Regions from separate parts of the Paraburkholderia sp. RL17-337-BIB-A genome, predicted to be linked through region 3. Evidence: riboswitches for the same ligand, from Rfam matches in the RefSeq annotation. Region 3 holds a riboswitch; each other region holds the start of a gene.
The links. A riboswitch is a leader RNA that binds a small molecule or an ion and turns the genes downstream of it on or off. The one in region 3 is predicted to bind cobalamin.

Region 1 (4,207 bases), on a different contig from region 3:
GCGCCACGCGTTGACGTTCGCCTCCCGAAAGCGACAACACGTCGCGCGCAGCGAATGCCGCAAGGCCCAATGCGTCCAGCGCGGCATGCGCGGCAACGCGGTCGGCCTCGCCCTCCCAACCCCAGCCGGTCAGATGTGGAAAGCGGTTCAGCATCACGATATCGAGCACGCTCGCGCTGAAGGCGTCCGCTGCGCTTTGCGGCAGCAGCGCGCGACGCTGCGCGAGCGGCAACGGCAGCCAGTCGGCGAGACGCACACCGTCCAGTTCGACGTGACCCGCCGACGGTTGCGTCAGACCCGCGAGTGCGGACAGCAGTGTCGTCTTGCCCGCACCGTTCGGTCCGGCAATGCACCAGATCTCGCCTGCATAGAACGTATGCGTGAATGCGTCGAGCAGGGTGCGCATGCCCGCGCGCAGGGTCAGGCGTTGCGCGCTGAGCGCCGCATGCTGGGCGTTATAGGCGTTCATCATCGACGTTTGCGCAACAGCATCCACAGAAACACCGGCACGCCGACAATCGACGTGATGACGCCGACCGGCAATTGCGCCGGTGCAATCACGGTACGCGCAATCAGGTCCGCGCCCATCACCGCGACACCGCCACCGAGCGCCGCGGCCGGCAGCAGCATGCGCTGATCATTGCCGAACGCAAGCCGCAGCATGTGCGGCACCACCAGGCCGACAAAACCGATCGTGCCCGCTGTAGTCACGGCCGCTGCGGCCGCCAGCGACGCCACCAGATACACGCGCAAACGCAGCGGCATCACGGCGACGCCGAGCGCCTGCGCGGCGGCGTCGCCGCGCAGCAGAACATTCAGACGCGGCGCAACAGGCACGATCGCCACGAGTACGACGACGAGCACCGCGAGCGCCGTCCACGGCATCGCGCCACCGTTCAGATCGCCGGTCAGCCAGAACAGCATGCCGCGCAGACGATTGTCCGGTGCGAGGTTGAGCAGCAAGGTAATGACAGCGCCCCAACCGGCCGCGATCACCGCGCCGGTCAGCAGCAAACGCGGCGACGTGTCCTGCGGCACGCCGCGCCACAGCTCGCGGCGTGCGAGTCCGAGCACCAGCAGAATCGATACGAAGGCCCCGGCGAACGCGCTGGCATCGACGAGCCACCACGCGCAACCGGCGATCATCGCGACCAGCGCGAAGCTCGCCGCGCCGCCCGACACACCTAACACATAGGGTTCGGCCAATGGGTTACGCAAGAGCACTTGCAGCAATGCACCCGCGAGCGCAAGCAAGGCGCCGCATGCAAAGCCGGCCACCGCCCGCGGCAAACGCAGCGTGCGCACGATTTCGCCGGCAAGATCGGCGGACTCGACATGCGAGGCATGCGACGGCAGCAACGCCGCCAATACCCGCGCAGGCGCCAGCGACACACTGCCGAGCGCGAGCGACGCCAGCAGCACGAGCAGCGCGATTCCCGCGAGCACGAGCCAGATCGCGGCCGCGCGCTTCGCGCTCATCACGCGCAGCGTGGTCGCGGGCAGCGGGCTCGAGCTGCGGCTCACCGGCACGTTCTCATGGAAGGACGTTCGTCACTGCCGCAGCCAACCGACCGTGACATACGCTCCGCGCCGCGGCGAGTGATACAGGTAGGCCGTTTCATAGTCCTTGTTCAACAGGTTCTGGATTTGCGCGGCCACGTACTTCGCCTTCTTGATTTTATAGCGCGCCGGCAAATTCGCTACACCATAGCCGCTCAGCGCACCGCTGCTATCTTCGCGGTCACCGCCAACGTATTCGAGTCGTGGGTAGCGTGCTCGGCCCGCTTCGCCGCCGGCCAATGCGTATGAGGTACCCGCGGAGGCACCCACGCTGTTTACGTTTTCGTGGGGACGCCCCTCGCCCTCTGGCCGACATCCGGGCTGACGACACATCGATCCCGCCTTCCCACGCGTGGCGCGCAGTGGCACACTCGCATGTTCGGCTTCAAACACGAGATCAGAATCGACCTGCGTGCTGCATGCCGTATGCGGTCACTTACCGTCGCGAGGACAGCGCGGGTTCGCGCGTTCATGCGAACGGCGCGCCCTGCTTCCCGTTTTAACAGAGCGCACCCGAACAAGCGCACTGAACTGCGCACTGTGAAATGCGCGCGGGCGCCAGAGTGCGGCCAGTTTAGAAGTGGCCTTCGGGTCCGTCAAGAATGGTTAATCTATGTGCAATCCGTTCTGTTCTGTGCAGGTTATTGTCCGATGTCCGCATCGTTTTTCATCGTAGGTTCGATAAAAGCCTGCACAAAGCGATGTTGTTACGTCTCGAAACGAGACAATTGTCGGAACGTGCGGCATTCCGCGCTAAAATGCGATGTCTTTAGAGGACGCAGCAGATGCTCACCGAACTCGAAACACTTTCACAGAATATCGGCAAGCTGATCGCGATCAGCCAACGCCACAATGAAGCGCGGCTCGCGCTCGAAGATCAGCTCGCCCAAACGCGCGCCGAAGCAGAGGCCACGCGCACTGAACTCGCGTTGATGCGCGAGGAGCGCGATGCACTGCAAGCAGAACGCGACGCGCTGTCGGCAAAGATCGACGACGCACAAGTGCGCCTGAACGCGATCCTCGAAAAGCTGCCGCGGGCTCGCGCGCACAGCGAGCCGGACAATCAGCTCGATCTGCTCGAGACCCCGCCGCATGAGGTCGAAGCGGAGAGCGGCGTCACCCGCCACGGAGAAAATGCATGACCACCAAGCAGATCGAAGTATCGATTCTCGGCGTGCCCTATCGCCTTGCCTGCTCGCCCGAAACTGAAGGCGCGCTGCTCGAAGCGGTGGCACGCGTCGACGCCGAGATGTCGAAGATCCGCAACAACAGCAATGTGCGCGGCACGGATCGCATTGCCGTCATGGCTGCGCTGTCGCTGGCATCGGAACTGCTTAAGCTCCAAACGAGCGTGCGGCACGGAGAAGCATTTCCCGCAGAAGAAATCCGGCGTACAATGCATCAAATGAACGAACAACTGGGTACTGTGATTCAGCAGTACAGCATGCAGTAAGTATCTTGTAGCCGGTCCTGAGATCGGCTGCGGATTCAAGCGAAGTGCATGAGCCAAGACTCATGCAAACGTTTTTGAATTCAATCGGTTTGACTTCCCTGCCTGGTTCGCCAAGGTCATATATTCCTTGAACCAATGCCATGTGCACGGTTGTGGAAATTTGTAGCACGGGTGTGCGCGTCACTCTGTCTGATGTACCCGAAGTGCTGCTAACTGCGACCAATTCTGAACCCCCGGTTCAGGATGCCGGCCTAGCGGCTAAGGCGGGGACCCTATTCAAACGGCATCGGACTTCGGTTCGGTGCCGTTTTTCTTTGGGCCTCGATTTTCTTCCGCATCAACCTCTTAACGTTCAATTCGATTCATGCGCTACTGGCTAATGAAGTCCGAACCGGACGAAGCAAGCATCGATCATCTCGCCCACGCACCGCAGCACACGCTGCCGTGGACCGGCGTGCGCAACTATCAGGCGCGCAACTTCATGCGCGACATGATGCAGGTCGGCGACGGTGTGCTGTTCTATCACTCGAGCTGTCCTGAGCCAGGCATTGCGGGGCTCGCGGAAGTATCGTCGACCGCCTATCCGGACCCGACTCAGTTCGACAGGAAGAGCCCCTACTACGACTCGAAATCGTCGCAGGAAACGCCGCGCTGGCTGCTGGTCGATGTGGTGTTCAAGAAGAAGATCCCGTTGATTCCGCTTGCCGCGCTGCGTGAGCATGAGGAATTGAAGGACATGCGCGTGCTCGCCAAGGGCAACCGCCTGTCGATCACGCCGGTGACTGAAGCCGAATGGCGCTTCATCACCAAACGTCTTGTTTGACGGTGCATACGCGCATACGACGTGGCGTCGCTTGAATGTCGCTTGAATCATGCGCAATTCTGCGCGGGCATGAAGGCAAGCGTTGAGCAAACGTCAAATTAGGGAACCAAGCTAAGGTTACAAGCGCCTAACGGACTCGCAAACGTTGTGCCATCGCACGGCGTTCGCTTCAATCGTGCACCACTGTTCAAGCAAGGAGTCCAGGAATGACGAAAAACACCGCACGTGCACTCGCTCTCGCGCTCGTATGCGCCGCCCCTGCCGCGCTCGCACTCGCGCCGGCCATGGCCCGCGCGCAGAGCGTGACGCAGTATCAGCCCGCGGGCGTACTGTCGCTGAATGCGCAGGCGAGTGCGGAAGTGCCGCAAGAC
Region 2 (4,207 bases), 400 kb from region 3:
CTCGCGCGGTTTAAGGCGTGGGGGGGATGGAAGGATACTTGGAGGGAGAAGCCGGATCCGGTGGGGGGTGGTAATGCGCTGTGTTTTCAGGGGCAGTATCATGATGAAGAGACAGGGTTGCACTACAATTGCAACCGCTACTATGATCCGGCGACCGGCCGGTTCATCAGCAAGGATCCGATCGGGTTACAGGGCGGACTCAACGCGCATCAATATGCGCCCAATCCGCTTACATGGGTTGACCCGCTCGGATTGACAGGGGACGACGTATATCGAGCGATGAAAACCGGAAGCGATGGTTTCCCTATTGCTGAGCCTACGGCGCGTGGACTTGGTGCGCGTCCTGGTGTCGATATTCCTGTCGGCTCGGATGGGATGGTTCACCCAGCCACGGGAGGAATTTCGGTTGCGCCGGGATCAGCGGCTAACCTTCCGCCTCATAGGCGTCCGGCAAGTATGGGCGGCACTGGAAAGGACTGCGCATGCATGCTGAACACGGCGAATCTTCCAAATACCCTCAAGTACGTTCAGGATAGTGCCAACCATGGGACGATCCAGCCGAGTACAAGCATGTCCTTGTCTGACTATCAGGCGGCCCTTGCCTCAACTCGTGACAAATGGGTGAAGTAATGAATGCCGAACTGGATAGCGTGCTAGATAGAGAGCTGCGTGATGCATTGGAGAGGAATTGCGACGTCAATTTACTACGAGCGATTCTTGTGAAATACCGGGAGAAGAATTTTAGTTCGGGATCCGTGTATAGGCTTCTCGACTCCTTGAGGATTGGCGCAACGGAAGACATTGAAGACAGAGTTCTGGAGTTGATGGATATTGTGTCTGGATTCTGTTCTCCCGATATGCGAGTGTGGTAACAACGAAGGGCCGCGATTGCGGCCCTTTGCATGTCTATCCGGTGGTAATGGTCAGTAGCGGGTTATCTGCGCCTGCGCGCGCCATACCTTGCGCAGTTCATCATTGGTGGCCTTGCGCTCAATGGTCCGTTGTGCGCGCCCACGCGCCCTGGCGGCCTCATCGTATTCCGGGGTCACCGTGAGGCTTTGCCGGATGTAGTCAACCGAGACATAGACGCGCTGGCCAGCCTTGAAGAACTTCTCCGCGCCTAGCCACCGGTCGATGTGTTCCCAGGGCATGAAGGGCTGCTGCGGTTGCGTGACTGTTGCAGTCGATGGCGCGTCGGGCGCATCGCGTAGCGTCGTGCTTATGCATAAACGGCGCTGCACTACGACCGGTATCGGTACTATGATCCGACGACGGAGCGGTTCATCAGCAAGGACTCGATAGGGCTCGCGGGCGGCATCAAGCTCTATCAATATGCAAACAACCCCGCACTGCGGCCCTCTCGTTTCCATCCGGCAATGCACAGAGTCCATGCCACGAAAACGCCGCATCAAAACCTCACCCAAAAAACCATTCGCCAACCTATATCAACGCATCGCCTGATCCGAACAAGAAAACCACAATCACAGTGACGAACAGCGTACCGCAAACGCCGTAGTAATTGACGTCACCACCACGCATCGCTACCCTTCCGCCTTGATGGTTCCCATCAACCGGGATCAAAAGGGAACGCAGTACGAGCAGCGATGCTCCGAGTCTGCGGCTGTCCCCGCAACTGTAAGCGGCGAGTCCGTGCCATTCATGACCACTGGAGCACCGGGAAGGTCGGCACGTGACGTTGACCCGTGAGCCAGGAGACCTGCCATCAAACCGAGGTCTGCGCAGCCGCATCGGGCGGGGTGTCCCGATGTGCAAGCACCGCCTATGCGGCGCCCGTTGCAACGACAGCCCAAGCCTCAGGATCAGTCATGTCCACCGCCGTTCAAACCGGTTCCCCGCAGGGAACCTTGCGCCGACACGTCGTCGGCATGTATAGCGTTCTCGCCGTGTTGTCAGTCTCCGCATGGCAGGTTGCACAGGCCGCGGACGACACATCGTTGCCACTGCCCGCGCAAGCGTCGGCCGAAACCACGCTGCCGAATATCCTTGTCACCGGCGACACCCAACACCTGCCGCAATCGTTCGACCAACGCTACGCCACGACCCAGGTCCTCACGCGCGCCGATCTCGAGCGTCTGTCCCCGGCCAACCCGAGTATCACGCAAGCGCTCGCCACGCTGCCCGGCGTCACCGTTTCGCAAAACGGCGGCCCCGGCTCCTTCGCTTCAGTCAGCATCCGGGGTTCATCCGGCAGCCAGGTCGCGGTGTTTATCGACGGCATCCGGGTAGGCTCCGCAACCACCGGCCAGGCCGCGTGGGCGGATCTCTCAACCTCCTCGTTCGACCGTGTCGAAGTCATCTCAGGGCCGGCGGCCGCGTCGTTCGGTGCGGCTGCGATGGGCGGCGTCGTGCAACTGTTCACCAATCACGCATCCAATCAGCCGAACCAGACCACGATCTCCGTAGGCGGCGGTTCGAACAAAACCTTCGACACGCAAGTCCGGACCTCCGGCAGTATCCCCTCCACTGGTCCGCTCTCGGCACTGTCCGGCCTGACCTACTCGCTCGGCCTGCACGACTACAACACCGCTGGGATCGATGCGACCCAGCCGTATGCATTCGGTCACGAGGATGGCCGAAACCCGTACCATGCTCAGGACGTGGATGCGCGCCTCGGCTATGCGCGCGACAACTGGTCGCTCTCCACGTTCGCCCTGTACCACACGTCCGATCTTTCGTATGACAGTGGCGGTGGCGACGATCGCCAGCTCGATCATCAGTTGACGACGGGCCTCGCGTTTCACCTGGACATTACGCCGACCACCCAGTTCGACCAGTCGGTGGGCTACGCCACGGACCGCCAGTTCCTCTATGCGAACAATCCCACCATTCCGACCGATGAGATCGACTCGACGCGTTTCAGCACGTCAACCTCGTTGACCCATCAGGAAAAGGCGCTGACGTTGTTCGATCTACCGCTGTCCGGAGAGACGAAGCTCGCCTACGACTTCAGCCGCGAGCAAGCTTTCCTGCCGGTCGATATCCCTCAGGGCGTGCCGACGCGCAACGATTCAGCGGTCTCACTCCATCAGTCAGTCACGCTCGGTGCCCTGACGGTGTTCCTTGCGGGCCGTCACGAGATTATTCAGGGCCGTTCGGTCAATACCGGCAATGTCGCCGTGGCCTATGCGATCACCCCGGTGTATACGGCGCGGCTTTCGTATGGCAATGCATTCCGCCTGCCGACCTTCAACGACCTGTACTACCCAGGCTTTGCGAACCCGAACCTGTTGCCCGAGCGCAGCGACACGATCGAGGCGGCGCTGGACGCAACCACCTCGTTCGGCACCTTCACGGCCGCCGTTTATGACACCCGCGTCCATGACCTCATCTCGTACAACTCCGCGACGTTTCTGCCCGTGAATATTGGACGGGCGCACATCCAGGGCATCGATCTGTCGTACAAGGGCACGCTCGGCAAATCGACGCCTGTCAGCCTCGCGATCGGCCTGCTGAATCCGCAGGACGTGACCGACCAGACGTGGCTTAACCGCCGCCCGCGCCAGACGGCCAGTCTGAGCGTCGATCACACGTGGGACGAGTTCCATCTTCACGCGCTCAGCACCGGCGTCTCGCTGCTTTATGGGGGATCGACCTTCGACGACCAGCTCAACTCGATCTATCTGCCGTCGTACACAACGGTCGCTTTGCGTGCTGCTTATAAGGTCAATTCGCATCTGACCGTGTCGGCGAATCTGTCGAATCTGTTTAATCGACAGTACGTCACTGCATATGGGTACAACACTTTGGGACGTACGGCGTTTGGCAAGCTGGCTTATACGTTCTAAGCGGCAAATGGCCCTCCCGGTGGCATGAACGGCTGGGAGGGCGCCGGTTCCGGTCCACACTCTGAACCGATCGATGGACCATCGCCTGCCCAGGGTTTTTCCTGGTCTCAACCTATGTCGATATCCGGATCATCGAATCGTCGTAGGAGTATGTCCAACTTCTCCAAGTGAAAGGCGAACACACCATGACTACCGGAACCGTCAATCTCCATCGCGTCTTGCGCGCTACGCCCGAACGCATCTATCGGGCCTTCCTCGAACCCGACGCGATAGCGAAGTGGCTGCCGCCCTATGGCTTCACCTGTCAGGTCCATCACCTGGAGGCCCGCGTGGGCGGCACTCACAAGATGTCCTTCCGCAATTTCACCACCGGCAACGGCCACTCGTTCGGCGGCGAGTAT
Region 3 (4,207 bases):
TGACGGACGGACTCCAGATATAGTCGCCGCCTTTGGTGAAGTCAGGATGCGAGTTGGTAAAGCCGAGTTGCACGAGGCCGGCATGCTGATAAATCGGCGAGGCGGCCATTGAAGCGGGACTTGAGAAGTCGCCGAGTTCGATCAGGATGTGCGGATCGTTGACGAATTTTTGCGCGATCGTGATGGATTGGCGTGGGTCGCTCTGGCTGTCCTCGAAGACATAGTTCAGCGGGCGGCCGTTGATGCCATTGTGGCTGTTGATTTCATCCAGCGCGAGATCGAAGCCGGCCTTCCACTGAGCGCCGTACTGAGCGTTCTGGCCGGTAAGCGGGCCGCTGACGCCGATCAGGATCGGCTCGCCCGAAGGTGGCGCGGCGATTGCCGTTGACGTCGTGATTGCCGATGCGGCCAGCAGCAGAACTGCCGCGATATGAATGGCCCACGATGGGCGCAGGCTTGACGTGTTCGACATGGCTCCAGCCTCGATATGCATGAGATTGGAGTGAGTGTCGGATGTGTCCCGGCTTCGGGCAACCAAGCGATTCACATATCGTTATGCGGCCGGGGAACTTGTCCACAGAAAATGTTCGCAAGCCTGTGGATAACATTCTGGCAAGCGCGCCAAGTACTTGATGTATTGGGCTTCTCTCGTACTGCACGTCGGCGTGACCGCTGGCGCGGTCGCGCCTTTGCATCGGGCGTAATCGGACTTCACCGCGGCGTTCGCGGCCGCTCTTCATCAAAAAGTAAGCGCCTTCGTCGCGGCCTTCACGGCCGCGCCTCTCACATCAAAGGTAAGCGGACTTCGCCGCGCTGCGGTTCGCGGGCGCCAGCAGCTTGCTCCGCTCGACTATTGCGCCGAACAGCAACCCAATGGTCGTCCACATAACCACCTGCATCCCGATTGCCGCGACGCGAAACTTCCACAACAGCACCGCCGGGAAAGCCGCGGGCACTTCGTTGATCACCGGCATCGACAACTGCACGGCAGCAATGATCACGACAAACACCGCAGCAGCCACAATCGAGCCATTCCACGCGCCCAACGTCAGCGCCATCCGACGCCGCACCTTCAGCGAAAACACCATCGCGGCCACCGAGATCGCAATCATCAGAAAGAACAAGCCCGTCCGCATCCCGATCGTCTCGGGGTCACCCACCGAAGGGGGATTCGCCGGGTATTTAATGTTCGGGACGATGACCAGTGTGATAAACGCGCCAAGCGCCAGCCACGCAGACAACGCGCGGGCACTCAACGCACCAACGCGGCCATACGCAAACGCGAACACCAATGAGAACAGCCCGCCGAAGGCGGCGCCGTACGTCACCACGCCGGTCAACAATCCGAGCCCCGCTTGTGTACCGCGGCTCACCAGCTCGGGTTCGGGCGCTTCGCCTTTGGCGGCGTCGGCCTTTTCCTCGAAGGAAATCGCCTGATCCACCTGCGGCTCGCCCACCACTCTGGCGAAGCCGAACGTGAGCAATCCCGCGGCGATGCCCGCAAGCATGCCGCGTACCAACAATTTACCAACCATGTTCGACTCCGTTAGTGACAGGGAAAGCCGAGCAGATGGCGGCCGTCGTGCACGAATTCATGCACATACATGCCAGGCACGAGCGACGTGGCGCCTTCTTCGGCCCCAACGAAATAGATCGCGAGCAACAGCAGCAAGCCGCCGAACACGACCCAAGGCAGCAACTCACGCAGCGGAATCGGCGTGGGTTGAGCGACGGGCTGGGTCGCGGAATCGAAAACAGCGTTGGACATAATGGACATCTCCTGGGGGTAACGCGCCCCGATAGTCGATTGAAGAGGAATGGTGCGAAGCTCAGGTCTGGCTTTCGGCTTGTGAATGCCGATTACAGTGGCGCGACCGCGCCGGGCTCTCACCGGCTTCCGTGCTTCGCAGTGCCGCTATTCTACGCGCTAAACTTGACGTCCCGGCTACGCAGAGCATGCGCCTCATGCGTCTTACTTTAGTCTGGGCTCCACGGAAATCAACTGAATGGATACAAGGCTGTTACTGATCAGCCACGCAGCGACCGCGGCGATGCGCGCGGGCCGCTTCCCCGCCGACGATCCGCTCGACGCACGCGGCCTCGCCGAAGCAGGCGCCGCGCGTGGGCGCCTGTCGATTCCGGAGGATGCGGCGGCTTTCGTCAGCCCTTCGGTTTGCGCGCGCGAAACGGCCTCGGCCTTGGGTCTCGGCGCGGCGGTCCACGAGGGACTAGCGGATATCGACTACGGTCTATGGCATGGCCGCCGCCTCGCCGATCTCGCCATCGAAGCGCCGCAAGATCTCACCGCATGGACACACGATCCCGACGCCGTCGCGCACGGCGGCGAGTCCTTCAGTCGGCTCGTGAAACGGATAGGACAGTGGCTCGATGCGTTGGACGAAGAAGCGCGCGATACGCAAAATGTCGTAGCCGTCACGCACGCACCGGTGATCCGAGCCGCCATCGTTCGTGCACTCGGGGCGTCGCCGCAGGTGTTTTCGCGCATCGAGATCGCGCCGCTTTCGATGGTCGAGTTGCGACGCACGCGACGCGGTTGGACATGGTGGCCGGCGTCGCAATAACAGTCGCCGAAGTCTCCCCTTTGCCGGGGAAAGTACGATGACAATAGATAAATGGGCCAGATGGGTATGGCGCGCCGCGCACGCACAACCCATTCGAACCCGCATGGGCTGACTTATTTCCCCGATACAACCAACCTCAGCTTGTTCGAATCAGCCCGCGTCAACGCAATATCAGTCCGCTTGGCCCGCGTCCCGAGATAAAAATGCTGACGTCCCGGCGAATTCTGGTCATGCGTCGCGTCCGGCAAACACGACGCGATGTCCGCCGCGACAGCCTGCAATGCATCCGCACTGGAACCGGCGTCATGGTGCGGCGTCCACGTACATTGGTAATTGCCACCGCTCGCTGAACATTGCGCGTCGTCGCCATAGGGTTGCGCGACGCCCTTGCCATCGTCCGGCGTCAGCGAGGCCAAACCGTCCGGGGCCGCCGCGACGATTCGTTTGAGCGATGCGCACGGGCTAGGCGCATCGTCGGCATTCGCGCTGCACGGCAGCAACGCGCTCAGCGATACAGCGGCAATCGCGGCGGCGAGCATTCTGGTCTTGTTCATGTCGGCGCAGTCCTTCGAAAGGTGGCTCACAGATGGCATTAGCGCGACAGCACGCTTCGTGCCCACGCATACCGACAACTAACGCCTTCGTCGGCGAAGTCCATTGCCCTGCATAGCCCGTTTTTGCGCCGCGCATCATTGCTCGCATCCTTTGGTGTCGAACATCGCCGACAGGGCGCAGACCGACGTCAGCATGCGCGCACCGTTGTGGCCCACGCCCGGCACGATATGAAAGCTCTGCTTCAGGCCTTCCGGATGACGCGACTGGATATAGCGGTGATACGCTTCGGCACGCGCCACACGCTGCGGACCCTGCGCTTCGGCGGCACAGGTTTTGTCGAGCGCGCTTTGCTGCGGATCGTCGTCCGCGCCGCCGACCAGGTAGTCGATCCGGCGCGACGCATAAGTCGCTTCGAGTTGCGCGGGCGTACGGTCGTCGAGATAAGACGGCCGATTATCCATGCCGTATTTCCATTGATTGAAGTCGGCGCACTGCGCGGCATCGAACGGCGCCGCCAGCCCTTGCGCATTCGGCCGTTGCGCGTCGAAATACGCATACGTCGACGGACTCGCCACCACATAGCGCACGTCGATGCCTTCAGCGGTCAGCACGGCGACGTTACGCGCCGCCACCGCGTAACGTTGCACCACCTGCCCGCCGCCCGAATGCCCGGCGAACACGACATGCCGCAGATTTGGAAACAGCTTGCGATCCGCGAGGCGCGTCACGATCGCGTCCAGCACCTCGTACGAGCTGATGGCCAGCGGCGCCTGCGCTGCTTCGCCGCCCAACCACGCGTTGCCGGTCCAGCGCAGCAGATCGGCCGGTTCGTCATGCACGCGCAAGTCGAGCGTGGCGAGAAATTGCGGCGCGATCAGGAGCGTGCTGTCCGCGTCCGCGTGGGCGGCCTCGCGTGCATTCTGCGCGGTGCGAAAGTACACGTCCGCGTTGCGCAGTTTGCCGTGAATCACGATCACCGCACGTGTCACCTGCGGCTGTGCGACGTTCCAATCCTTCGACAGATACAGCGGAAACTCAGCTTGCCCTTGCGGCGTGACGATCGTGAACCG

Region 1: another riboswitch for cobalamin. It lies ahead of P0D84_RS15715 (TonB-dependent receptor); the one in region 3 lies ahead of P0D84_RS35715 (CbtB domain-containing protein).
Region 2: another riboswitch for cobalamin. It lies ahead of P0D84_RS33985 (TonB-dependent receptor domain-containing protein); the one in region 3 lies ahead of P0D84_RS35715 (CbtB domain-containing protein).

What each region holds. Positions count from the first base shown of each region.
Region 1 is NZ_JARESY010000001.1:3,512,004-3,516,210, forward strand. It holds gene P0D84_RS15705 (ABC transporter ATP-binding protein) at 1-472, opposite strand, end outside; gene P0D84_RS15710 (FecCD family ABC transporter permease) at 469-1,479, opposite strand; partial or broken gene P0D84_RS15715 (TonB-dependent receptor) at 1,552-1,752, opposite strand; cobalamin riboswitch at 1,851-2,092, opposite strand; gene P0D84_RS15720 (ATPase) at 2,346-2,702, shown strand; gene P0D84_RS15725 (cell division protein ZapA) at 2,699-3,013, shown strand; RNA gene ssrS (6S RNA) at 3,106-3,287, shown strand; gene P0D84_RS15735 (EVE domain-containing protein) at 3,378-3,836, shown strand; gene P0D84_RS15740 (SIMPL domain-containing protein) at 4,043-4,207, shown strand, end outside.
Region 2 is NZ_JARESY010000002.1:2,976,228-2,980,434, forward strand. It holds gene P0D84_RS33970 (RHS repeat-associated core domain-containing protein) at 1-630, shown strand, start outside; gene P0D84_RS33975 (hypothetical protein) at 924-1,151, opposite strand; partial or broken gene P0D84_RS33980 (RHS repeat-associated core domain-containing protein) at 1,230-1,346, shown strand; cobalamin riboswitch at 1,542-1,739, shown strand; gene P0D84_RS33985 (TonB-dependent receptor domain-containing protein) at 1,887-3,806, shown strand; gene P0D84_RS33990 (SRPBCC family protein) at 3,992-4,207, shown strand, end outside.
Region 3 is NZ_JARESY010000002.1:3,373,725-3,377,931, forward strand. It holds gene P0D84_RS35705 (ABC transporter substrate-binding protein) at 1-472, opposite strand, end outside; gene P0D84_RS35710 (CbtA family protein) at 789-1,535, opposite strand; gene P0D84_RS35715 (CbtB domain-containing protein) at 1,547-1,768, opposite strand; adenosylcobalamin (AdoCbl) riboswitch at 1,822-1,909, opposite strand; gene P0D84_RS35720 (histidine phosphatase family protein) at 2,007-2,582, shown strand; gene P0D84_RS35725 (hypothetical protein) at 2,696-3,136, opposite strand; gene P0D84_RS35730 (alpha/beta hydrolase) at 3,272-4,207, opposite strand, start outside.